3 regions of the Streptomyces sp. NPDC090083 genome follow, and region 1 is predicted to be linked to each of the others. Evidence: riboswitches for the same ligand, from Rfam matches in the RefSeq annotation. Region 1 holds a riboswitch; each other region holds the start of a gene.
The links. A riboswitch is a leader RNA that binds a small molecule or an ion and turns the genes downstream of it on or off. The one in region 1 is predicted to bind cobalamin.
Positions count from the first base shown of each region.

Region 2: it holds a riboswitch for cobalamin, as region 1 does, so the genes downstream of both, metE (5-methyltetrahydropteroyltriglutamate--homocysteine S-methyltransferase) here and ACIPTO_RS20045 (CbtB-domain containing protein) in region 1, are expected to answer to the same signal.
Region 3: it holds a riboswitch for cobalamin, as region 1 does, so the genes downstream of both, ACIPTO_RS17830 (CoA-acylating methylmalonate-semialdehyde dehydrogenase) here and ACIPTO_RS20045 (CbtB-domain containing protein) in region 1, are expected to answer to the same signal.

Region 1 covers NZ_JBIVED010000005.1:129,814-133,784, reverse strand. Annotated here, with positions in the region: gene ACIPTO_RS20060 (MmgE/PrpD family protein) at 1-422, shown strand, start outside; gene prpB (methylisocitrate lyase) at 425-1,330, shown strand; gene ACIPTO_RS20050 (bifunctional 2-methylcitrate synthase/citrate synthase) at 1,348-2,484, shown strand; cobalamin riboswitch at 2,544-2,678, shown strand; gene ACIPTO_RS20045 (CbtB-domain containing protein) at 2,716-2,928, shown strand; gene ACIPTO_RS20040 (CbtA family protein) at 2,964-3,407, shown strand; gene ACIPTO_RS20035 (hypothetical protein) at 3,404-3,622, shown strand; gene ACIPTO_RS20030 (hypothetical protein) at 3,664-3,971, shown strand, end outside.
Region 2 covers NZ_JBIVED010000005.1:418,277-422,247, forward strand. Annotated here, with positions in the region: gene ACIPTO_RS21305 (alpha/beta fold hydrolase) at 1-177, shown strand, start outside; gene ACIPTO_RS21310 (TetR/AcrR family transcriptional regulator) at 459-1,001, shown strand; gene ACIPTO_RS21315 (SDR family oxidoreductase) at 1,066-1,923, shown strand; cobalamin riboswitch at 2,470-2,689, shown strand; gene metE (5-methyltetrahydropteroyltriglutamate--homocysteine S-methyltransferase) at 2,834-3,971, shown strand, end outside.
Region 3 covers NZ_JBIVED010000004.1:573,603-577,573, reverse strand. Annotated here, with positions in the region: gene ACIPTO_RS17840 (TetR/AcrR family transcriptional regulator) at 1-155, opposite strand, end outside; gene ACIPTO_RS17835 (NAD(P)-dependent oxidoreductase) at 315-1,205, shown strand; cobalamin riboswitch at 1,276-1,463, shown strand; gene ACIPTO_RS17830 (CoA-acylating methylmalonate-semialdehyde dehydrogenase) at 1,683-3,206, shown strand; gene ACIPTO_RS17825 (acyl-CoA dehydrogenase family protein) at 3,212-3,971, shown strand, end outside.

The sequences.
Region 1 (3,971 bases):
ACCACGAACGCTCCTACGCCCCCGAGCGCGCCCGCCGCCCGGAGACGGTCCAACTGTGGCGGAGGATCAGCACGGTTGAGGACCCCGAGTGGACCCACCGCTACCACGACCCCGACCCGGACCGCCGGGCCTTCGGCGGACGGGCGGTCATCACCCTGGACGACGGCTCGGTCGTGGAGGACCAGCTCGCGGTCGCCGACGCGCACCCGGCCGGCGCCCGCCCCTTCGAACGGCCCGCCTACACGGCCAAGTTCCGCACCCTGTCCGAAGACATCGTCGCCCCGGCCGACCAGGACCGCTTCCTCACCGCTGCCGAGCACCTCGCGGAACTGGGGGCCGCCGACCTGGACGGCCTGTTCCCGGCCGTCGACACCCACGCCGTCGCCGCATACGACGCACGCCTGCCGAAGGGCCTGTTCTGATGCTGCTCCACACCCGCACCACGCCCGCCGAACGCCGTCGCGCCTTCCGCCAACAGCTCGCCTCCGGACGGTTGTTGAAGATGCCCGGCGCGATCAACCCGCTCTCCGCCCGACTCATCCAGGACACCGGCTTCGACGCCGTCTACCTCTCCGGCGCCGTCCTCGCCGCCGACCTCGGCCTGCCCGACATCGGCCTCACCACCGCCACCGAGATCGCCGCCCGCGCCCAGCAGACGACACGCGTGACCGACCTCCCCGTCCTGATCGACGCGGACACCGGCTTCGGCGAACCGATGAACGCCGCCCGGACCGTACAACTGCTGGAGGACGCGGGGCTGGCCGGACTGCACCTGGAGGACCAGGTCAACCCCAAGCGCTGCGGACACCTCGACGGCAAGACCGTCGTCCCGCGCGAGGAGATGGTCCGCCGGCTGCGGGCCGCCGTCGATGCCCGCCGCGACCCCGACTTCGTCCTGATGGCCCGCACCGACGCCCGCTCGGTCGAAGGGCTCGACGCGGCGATCCGGCGGGCCAAGGCGTACGTCGACGCCGGTGCCGACGCGATCTTCCCCGAGGCCCTGGCCGACGAGTCCGAGTACGAGGCGTTCCGCAAGGCCGTCGACGTCCCCCTGCTCGCCAACCTCACCGAGTTCGGCAAGACCCCGCTGCTGGACACGCGCACGCTGGAGAACCTCGGCTACAACATCGCGCTGTACCCGGTCACTCTGCTGCGGATCGCCATGGGCGCGGTCGAGGACGGCCTGCGCGCGATCGCCGCCGAAGGCACCCAGAAGTCCCTGCTGCCGCGCATGCAGACCCGGTCCCGCCTCTACGAACTCCTCGGCTACGAGGAGTACTCGGCCTTCGACTCGGCCGTCTTCGACTTCACGCTCCCGCCCGGCAACTGACTCACCGGAGGCCCCACATGACCAGCACCGCGCCCGAGATCCACCGCGGCCTCGCCGGTGTCGTCGTCGACACCACCGAGATCTCCACCGTGATCCAGGAGACCAACTCCCTCACCTACCGCGGCTATCCGGTCCAGGACCTGGCCGCCCGACGCTCCTTCGAGGAGGTCGCCCACCTCCTCTGGTACGGCGAACTCCCCGACGCCGCCCAGCTACGGGACTTCGAGGCACGGGAACGAGCCCTGCGCCCCCTGGACCGCACCACCCTGGAACTCCTGACCCGGCTGCCGGAGACCTGCCACCCCATGGACGTCCTGCGGACCGCCGTCAGCTTCTTCGGCGCCGAGGACCCCACCGAGGACGACGGCAGCCTCGCCGCCAACCGCGCCAAGTCCCTCACCCTGCTGGCGAAACTGCCCACGGTGGTCGCCGCCGACCAGCGCCGCCGTCGCGGCCTTGCCCCGATCCTCCCGGACCAGGATCTCGGATACGCCGAGAACTTCTTCCACATGTGCTTCGGCAGCGTCCCGGCCCCCGAAGTGGTCCGCTGCTTCGAGATCTCCCTCGTCCTGTACGCCGAACACAGCTTCAACGCCTCGACGTTCACCGCACGGGTCGTCACCTCGACCCTCTCCGACCTCTACAGCGCCGTCACCGCCGCGATCGGCGCGCTGAAAGGCCCGCTGCACGGCGGCGCCAACGAAGCCGTGATGCACATGCTGATCGAGATCGCCGACCCGCGGCGGGCCGAGGCGTGGCTCGACGAAGCGCTGGCCACCCAGCGGAAGATCATGGGCTTCGGACACCGCGTCTACAAGCACGGCGACTCCCGCGTCCCGATCATGCAGGACGCCCTGGACCGCCTGGTCGCCCGCGCCGCCGACCCCGAGGTGACCCGCCTCGCCACCCTGCACGCGGCCCTGCGGCACACCATGCTGACCCGCAAGAACATCCACCCCAACCTGGACTACCCGGCCGGCCTCGCCTACCACCTGATGGGCTTCGACATCCCGGCCTTCACACCGATCTTCGTCATGAGCCGCATCACCGGCTGGACCGCCCACATCACCGAGCAACTCGCCCACAACTCCCTCATTCGTCCACTGGCTTCCTACGCGGGACAGGATCAGCGGGCGGTTCCGGCAGCTCTGTGATGTGGCACCGGCTTGATTGACGTGGTCTTGATTGACATGGGTTCTGATTGACGTGGTGAAGAGACGGGCCATACGGTCGAGTTGTAGTGATGGCACAAGGAAGCTGGTGAGATTCCAGCACGGTCGCGCCACTGTGAGCCCGCCGCCGCAAGGCGACAGGCGAGTCAGATACTGCGCCCTCACTCAGCCCGTACACGCAAGGGACGCACGATCCCAACAGGAGGGCTCACTGTGAGCAGCGTTTCCGCACGCCCGGCGTCCACACCGGTCGTTCTGCCCGTGTCCAAGTCCGTCGTCCGGCTGGTCGGCACGGCACTGATCGCGCTGGCGGTCTACTACTTCATCGGTGTCGACCAGGGCGCCGTGTCGGTGTTCGGCAACGACATGCACGTCCACGAGTTCGTCCACGACGCCCGGCACTTCCTCGGTTTCCCCTGCCACTGACCCCCGTCGGCACCCGGACGTACGGACAACTCGACATGGAAAAGAAGCTCCTCCCGCGCGGCGTCCTCGCCGGCGCGGTGGCGGGCCCCGACCTCTTCAGCCGGACCATCCAGGCCAACGTCGGCACCGGCGTCGGCATCGTCTTCTTCGGCATGGCCATGGGCGCCCTGCTCGCCGTCGCGATCGGCATCGTCATGCTGCTGCTTCCGCAGATGGGCCATCTCTCGTACAACGAGGCCAACTTCGGCAAGCACGCCACCGAGACACCCCTGCCGCTGACCGACTCCCAGGGCAACGTCGTCTATCCGGGCTTCCCGGCCGACGTGCTCTTCGACTTCCGCTTCTACTCGGTCGCGGCCCAGCTCGTCCTCTGGGCGGCCATCGGCCTGGTCTTCGGCCCGCTGGCGGAGCGCCTGCTCCGGCCCACGCGCCCGGACACGGTCGCTCCGTCCCAGGAGCCGGACCCCGTCCCGGCATGACCAGCCCTTCCACGGTGAGCGCGGTGATCGAGGAGATCACCGCGCTCGGTCCGGTTCTCGCCGTACGGACACACTCGTCCGGAACGGAACTCCGAGCCCTGGCAGCCGATGCCCGGCCGGCTGCCGGCGACCCGGGCAGCGGCCTCCGTCGCCCACCTGGAGCTGACCGCCCGATCGGTCTCGCCACCCGCACCCGCACCGCCCTCCTCCGCTGACCAGGCCCTGCCCGGCCGTTCGCACCCGAAGAGGAATCGACGTGAGCCGACGTCCCGAGCCCCGCAGAATCGTCCTGGACGGCGCACCCGCCGTCGCCCTCACGCCGGACGACTACGACCGCCTCGCACTGGCCCGCCGCCAACTCGGCAGCCAGAGCTCCCGCATGAGCGGCCTGAACCGCGACTTAGCCCTGGCCGCCCGCCTCTTGGAGGACGCCCGAACCGCACTCTGTCCCGCCGCCGAACACCACGGCGAATGCCCCGCCGACCACGCGGACGAGGAGCCCGATCGCCTCTGCTGCCGGATCCAGGCGCTGCTCGGCTCGCCGCGGTTCGCCGCCGTCGCGGG
Region 2 (3,971 bases), 290 kb from region 1:
GTGCTCGCGGTCGGTGCGGGCGGCGGCCCCTTCACCTTCTCCACCATGACCAGGGCAGCGGCTACCCAGGTCGAGTCGGTCACTCTCGACGGCGTCGGCCACTACGTCGCCATGGAGGCCCCCGCCGAACTGGCCAAGGCCGTCCTCGACTTCACCCGACGCGTGGACGCGCCGTAGCGGCGGGCTGCGGGCGCCGAGTGGAGGCTCCCTACGACGGCCGAATCCGACGCGGTGGAGGAGCCGTGCCCCGGCGGAATCCGTCGCACTCGTAGCGGAAGCGCACTGACCTCCCGTCGTTTCGTGTTGACCCGGGCAGCGATCAGCACCTACTTTCGATACGCAACGGTAGCGTATCGAAAGTGAGGCGGTCGCTCTTGATCGGGACACCGAACGGGCCGCGCGGCGGCGGGGCGGACATGTCGGTCGGTATGGGCCGGCCGCGGGATGCCCGTCGGGATGTGGCGATCCTGGAGGCGACGTTGTCCCTGCTGACGGAGCTCGGGTACGAGCAGTTGTCGATCGAGGCGGTTGCGGGGCGGTCGGGGGCTGCCAAGACGACGATCTACCGTCGTTACCGGGACAAGGCCGAGCTGGTCGCCGCGGCGGTGGACTACCGCTCGCACGCCACACCTCCCTCGCCTGTCGCCGTCGGCCTGCGGGAGAACCTGCTCGCGCTTGCCGGATGGCTGGCCCGGCAGATCGCCGAGCAGGAGATCGGTCTGCTCGGGGCGCTGTTCGCGGGGATGCGCGGGGACCCGCGGCTGGCCGAGGAGATGCGTCGCATCCTGCGCCGGGACGAGGCGGCGATGACGGATGAACCGTTCCGCAAGGCGATCGGGGACGGAGAGCGGCTGACCCCACGGGCCGCCGAGCTCTTCGCCGAGATCGCTCCGGCGGTCATCGTGCACCGCGTGGTCGTCGCGGGCGAGCCGTGCGACGAACGCTTTGTCGAGCACCTCGTCGACGACATCCTCCTGCCGTTGTTGCTTGAGGACCGCTGAGGCAGGCAAGCCCACTCCGCGCGCACCGAGTACGACGGGTGCGACAGGTGAAAGGGAATTCATCATGATCATCGTCACTGGGGCTACGGGCGCGCTGAACGGCGCCACTGTCGAACACCTTCTCAAGCGTGTCCCTGCGGAGCGGATCGGCGTCAGCGTGCGCGACGTCGGCAAGGCACGGCACTTCGCCGAACGCGGAGTGCGGGTGCGTCAGGGGTCTTACGCGGATCCCGCCGCTCTACGCCACTCCTTCGAGGGCGCCGAGCAGGTCCTGCTCGTGTCCTCCAACGACCCGCACGCCGACCACGTCGGCCTGCACCGCGCCGGCATCGAGGCTGCCGTCGCGGCGGGAGCCCGGCGCATCCTGTACACCAGCCATCAGGGTGCCGACGTCGACAGCCCCTTCCCCCCGGCCCGCGATCACGCCGCGACCGAGGTGCTCCTCGCCGAATCCGGTGTCGCCTGGACCTCGCTGCGCAACGGCTACTACGCCCACAGCGTGCTATGGCTGCTCAGCCCCTGGCGACAGACCGGCGAGATCGCGGCTCCGGCCGACGGCCCGATCTCCTGGACCGACCGTGCCGACTCCGCCGAAGCGGCAGCGGTCGTCCTGGCCGGTGACCGGAGTTTCGACGGGCCGATCACCCTCACCGCGAGCCAGGCCGTGACCCTCGCCGACGTCGCCGCGATGGCCTCCGAGATCAGCGGCCGCGAGGTCAGGCGAGTCGTACTGGACGACGAGGAATGGATCGCGGACAAGGTCGCGGACGGCATGCCGGAGGCGATGGCACGGCGGATGCTCACCAGGTACCAGGCCGCCCGCGAAGGCCGCTTCGCCGGCGTCGACCCGCTGCTGGCCACCCTGCTCGGCCGCGAACCCCGCAGGGTCGCCGCGCAGTTGGAGGACGGCACCACCGGCTGAGGAATCGACGAAAGGCTTGCGTGGAGTCAGAGTGTTCCTTCTGCGTTCGCGATGTCGCTCCGTATCTGAACGAGCGACGAGCGACGAGCTTCAGCTCCCACTGCCCACGGAGGCGGAAGCGCTGTCGCTAGGGCACGGTGGGACGGTGCGACGGGAAGAGACTGACGGGCTACGACCGCTACGACGCTGCCGTGCAGCAGGCGTTCATCACCGTCGCCCGCCGGATCCTCTTGCCGCCATTGACAGCAGGACACTCGGCATACCGCGTACGCCCACGCCGCCTCGTCCCACCTCCCGCGCGGCGTGGGCACGGCAGCGCGGCCCTGCCGACGAGATCAGCGCCCTGGAGGGGACGGGCATGGTCGCGAGGACCGTCTGACGCGGGCGTCAACTGGGCTCACCGCGCGGAGACTTGGGACCACTGCCAGGGAAGGTGACCCCTGCGTGTGCCTGCTCCCATCAGGTCCCGTCAGGCGCCGGACCGGGCAAGACCGCTCTCCGCTCCCGAATGCTGGACTCCGCTCTTCCCTTCGCCGCGCCACCGCGTAGGCTGACCACGCAGCTGGTTCGCCCCGTCATCCAGACGGACGCGTCGCAAGAGGGAACCCGGTGAGATTCCGGGACTGCCCCGCAGCGGTGAGCGGGAACGACCGCCGTCATACGCACTGGGCCCACACAGGGCCTGGGAAGCGACGGCCAGTAGGTGTCCTCCGTACGGAGGACGTGCCCGCGAGTCCGAAGACCTGCCACCTGCCCGCACGCGAAGCATTCGCGTACGGAATTCCGGTGACCTCGTGGGCGGGTCGGCGTGCACATCGGCGGCGGACACGACACCGCTCCGATCTGACGTTCCTTCGCGCTCACGTCCCGCCACCGGGATCCAGGGAGATATCTCGCGAAGGAGATTTCCGTGACAGCGAAGTCCGCAGCCGCGGCAGCACGGTCGACCGTGTACGGCTACCCCCGCCAGGGCCAGGGCCGGGAACTGAAGAAGGCCATCGAGGGCTACTGGAAGGGCCGCGTCGACGCCGACGCCCTCCGGACCACCGCCGCAAAACTGCGCCGCGCCAACTGGCTGCATCTGACGGACGCCGGCATCGACGAAGTGCCGACCGGCGACTTCTCCTACTACGACCATGTCCTGGACACCAGCGTCATGGTCGGCGCGATCCCCGCCCGCCACCGCGCCGCCGTCGAACTCGACGCGCTGGACGGGTACTTCGCGATGGCGCGCGGCACGCAGGACGTGGCGCCGCTGGAGATGACGAAGTGGTTCGATTCGAACTACCACTACCTGGTACCCGAGTTGGGCCCCGACACCGTCTTCACCGCCGACTCCGCCAAGCAGGTCTCGGAGTTGAAGGAGGCCCTCGCCCTGGGCCTCACCGCCCGCCCGGTCCTCGTCGGTCCGATCACCTACCTCCTGCTCGCCAAGCCCGCCCCGGGTGTCGCGGCCGACTTCGAGCCGCTGACCCTCCTGGACCGGCTGCTGCCGGTGTACGCCGAGATCCTCGCCGATCTGCGCGCGGCGGGCGCGGAGTGGGTGCAACTGGACGAGCCCGCCCTCGTACAGGACCGCTCCCCCGCCGAACTGAACGCCACCATGCGCGCCTACCGCGATCTCGGGGGCCTCACCGACCGGCCGCAGATCCTGGTCGCCTCCTACTTCGACCGGCTCGGTGACGCCCTGCACGTCCTCGCCAAGGCGCCGGTGGAGGGGCTCGCCCTCGACTTCACCGAGGCCGCTGCCGCCAACCTGGACGACCTGGCCGCGGCGGGCGGACTCCCGGGCAAGCGGCTCGTCGCCGGCGTCGTCAACGGCCGCAACATCTGGATCAACGACCTCCAGAAGTCACTGTCCACACTCGGCACCCTGCTGGGTCTCGCCGACCGCGTCGACGTGGCCGCGTCCTGCTCGCTGCTCCACGTGCCGCTCGACGCGGCCGCCGAACGGGACATCGACCCGCAGATCCTGCGCTGGCTGGCGTTCGCACGGCAGAAGACGGCCGAGATCGTCACTCTGGCCAAGGGGCTCGCGCAGGGCACGG
Region 3 (3,971 bases), on a different contig from region 1:
CCGCCGGGGAAGTAGTGCTGGAGCGAACCGCGTGGCGCGCCCGCGTGGACGGCGACCTCGCGCATGCCGGTGGAGGCGACCCCGTCGCGCCGGATGAGCTGCGCCGCGCTGAAGACCATCCGCTCGCGCGGACTGTGTCCCGACACCTCTGTCATCGCTCTCCCGACCTCCTCGACCGTTCCGGACGCTGTCCTCACGCTGTCCTCGGGTCACTCTATGACGGCCGTCATGGAGTGGATTACCATGACGGCCGTCATAGTCAGGAGCGGCGGGCGGGCCACGGCTCCGCCGCCGGACGGGAACGGTGGTCCATCGTGCGGTACGCGGGTTTCGTCGGCCTCGGGGTCATGGGGCAGCCCATGGCGCTCAACCTCGCCCGCGCGGGCACGCCGCTCGTGGTCTGGAACCGCACACCGAGCCGCTGCGAACCGCTGTCCGCCGCCGGGGCCGAGGTGGCGGCGGACCCCGCCGAGGTCTTCGACCGGGCCGAGGACATCGTGTTCCTCATGCTCGCCGACGAGACGGCCATGGACCTGGTGCTCGGCCGCGGCACCCCGGGCTTCGCCGCCCGGGTCGCCGGACACACCGTCGTCCACATGGGCACGACCTCCGCCGAGTACTCGGCCGGCCTCCAGGACGACATCCGCGCCGCCGGCGGGAGATACGTCGAGGCGCCGGTCTCCGGGTCCCGAGTCCCCGCCGAGCAGGGGCAGTTGGTGGGCATGCTGGCCGGGGACGCCGACGCGGTGGACGCCGTACGGCCGCTGCTCGCGCCCGTCTGCCAGGAGACGTTCGGCTGCGGAGCGGTACCGGGTGCCCTGCTGATGAAGTTCTCGGTGAACCTGTTCCTGATCACGCTCGTCACCGGACTGGCCGAGGCGTTCCACTTCGCGGACCGGCACGGGCTCGACCAGCGCCTGCTCCGGGACGTGCTGGACGCGGGACCGATGGCCAGCTCCGTCTCCCGGGTCAAGGGGCCCAAGCTGGTGACCCGCGACTTCACCGTCCAGGCCGCGGCGGCGGACGTACTGAAGAACAACCGGCTGATTGCGGACGCCGCCCGCGAGGCCGGCCTCGCCTCACCGCTCCTCGACATCTGCCATGCCCTCTACGGCGAGACCGTCGCGCAGGGCCACGGCGCCGAGGACATGGTGGCCGTCCTGCACGCGATCGAGGCCAGAACCGAGGAGGCGGCGCGGGGCTAGTCCCCCTCGCACTCCCCGTCACGCGCTCGACCCGGTGCCGATCGGTCGCCGGGACTGGATTTACTAGGACGTCCAACTATATATTCGTGGCCAAGGTCCGCGGTGCAGGGAAGCCGGTGTGAATCCGGCACGGTCCCGCCACTGTGACCGGGGAGTTCGCCGTCGAGCAGGACGCCACTGACGAGCTGGATGTCGGGAAGGCGGGCGGCGCGCGCTGATCCGGGAGTCAGGATACCGGCCGCGGTGTGTTCCGTGTTGTCCACGAGGATGGAGCAGACACGCATGGCACCGGTATGCGTTCACGATCCCGGCAGGCGCCCGCTTTCGGCCGGCGAACCTGACGAACATCGCACCGTCATGAGCTGACGGCCCCGCGCCATACGCGATCCCGCGCAATCCCCGCACACGTGCGCCTCCCGGCGCCCGTGCCGGTGGCGAGCGTGCCTCCCTGGACCCACCTGACGAGAGCAGGCAGTCATGGTCCGTGCACAAGACCGCGCCCCCGTGCGCGAGTTGACCCATTTCATCGGCGGCAAGCACGTCCCCGGCACCTCCGGGTCCTACGGCGACGTGTACGACCCCAACACCGGCGAGGTCCAGGCACTCGTGCCCCTGGCGAACCGCGCCGAGACCGAGGCGGCCGTCGCCGACGCCGTCCACGCCCAGCGCGAGTGGGGCGAGTGGAATCCGCAGCGCCGCGCCCGCGTCCTCCTGCGCTTCCTCCAACTCGTCGAAGGAGAGCAGGAGTCACTGGCCCGGCTGCTGTCCTCCGAGCACGGCAAGACCGTCGCCGACGCGCACGGAGACCTCCAACGCGGCCTGGAAGTGGTCGAGTTCGCGGCCGGTATCCCGCACCTGCTCAAGGGCGAGTTCACCGACAACGCCGGTACCGGCATCGACGTCCACTCCCTGCGCGCGCCGCTGGGAGTCGTCGCCGGGATCACCCCGTTCAACTTCCCCGCGATGATCCCGCTCTGGCAGGCCGCCCCCGCACTGGCCTGTGGGAACGCCGTCATCCTCAAGCCCTCCGAACGCGACCCGTCCGTCCCGCTCCGGCTCGCCGAACTCTTCCTGGAGGCGGGCCTGCCGCCCGGCGTCCTGAACGTGGTCAACGGCGCGCGGGAAGCCGTCGACACCCTCCTCGAAGACCCCCGTGTCGCCGCCCTCGGCTTCGTCGGCTCCACCCCGGTCGCCGCGCACGTCTACGCGACCGCCGCCGCCCACGGCAAACGCGCCCAGTGCTTCGGCGGCGCCAAGAACCACATGATCGTGATGCCCGACGCCGACCTCGACCAGGCCGTCGACGCCCTGATCGGCGCCGGATACGGCTCGGCGGGGGAGCGCTGCATGGCGATCTCCGTCGCCGTCCCGGTCGGCGAGGCCACCGCCGACGCGCTCGTGGCCCGCCTCAGGGAACGCATCGGCTCGCTGCGCATCGGCCGCAGCGACGATCCCGAGGCAGACTTCGGCCCCCTCGTCGGACCGGACGCCGTGGAACGGGTGCGGTCGTACGTCGATCTGGGCGTGGCCGAGGGCGCCGAACTCGTGGTGGACGGAAGAGACTTCGTCCTGCCCGGCCACGAGAACGGCTTCTTCGCCGGAGCCTCGCTCTTCGACCGGGTCACCCCGGCCATGCGCATCCACCAGGAGGAGATCTTCGGCCCGGTGCTGTGCGTCGTCCGGGCCGCCGACTACGAGGAGGCCCTGCGCCTGCCCAGCGAACACGTCTACGGCAACGGCGTCTCCCTCTTCACCCGGGACGGCGACACCGCCCGCGACTTCACCCGCCGCGTCGACACCGGGATGGTCGGCGTCAACGTGCCCATCCCGGTGCCCGTCGCCTATCACACCTTCGGCGGCTGGAAGCGCTCCGGCTTCGGGGACCTCAACCAGCACGGACCGGACGCGATCCGCTTCTGCACCCGCACGAAGACCGTCACCTCACGCTGGCCCGCCGGTCTCCGCGAGGGCGCGAGCTTCACCATCCCGACGATGGGCTGAGCGCGATGACCACCACTCTGCTCACCGAGGACCAACAGGCCCTCGTCGAAGCGACACTGGACTTCGCCCAGGACCATCTCGCCCCGCACGCCGTGGACTGGGACCGCGACAAGCACTTCCCCGTGGACGTCCTGCGCAAGGCCGCCGGGCTCGGCCTCGGCGGTGTCTACGTCCGCGAGGAGGCGGGCGGATCCGCCCTCACCCGCGCCGACGGCGTCCTCGTCCTCGAAGCACTCGCCTCCGGCTGCCCGTCCATCGCCGGGTATCTCTCCATCCACAACATGGTCGCCTGGATGATCGACCGCTACGGCGACCGGGCCCAACGCGAGCGCCTGCTGCCGAGGTTGTGCGCCATGGACGACCTCGGCAGCTACTGCCTGACCGAACCCGGCGCCGGATCGGACGCCGCCGCCCTGCGCACCCGCGCGGTCCGCGACGGCGACCACTACGTCCTGACCGGCGTCAAGCAGTTCATCTCCGGCGCGGGCGCCTCCCAGGTCTACGTCGTCATGGCCCGCACCGGCGTGGACGGCCCGCGCGGCATCTCCGCGTTCCTCGTCGACAAGGACGACCCCGGTCTCTCCTTCGGCCCCGACGAACGCAAGATGGGCTGGAACGCCCAGCCCACCCGCCAAGTCGTGCTGGACGGCGTGCGGTTGGGCGCCGACCGGCTGCTCGGCGCGGAGGGCGAGGGCTTCCGTATCGCCATGAACGGCCTCAACGGCGGCCGTCTCGGCATCGCCGCCTGCTCGCTCGGCGGCGCCC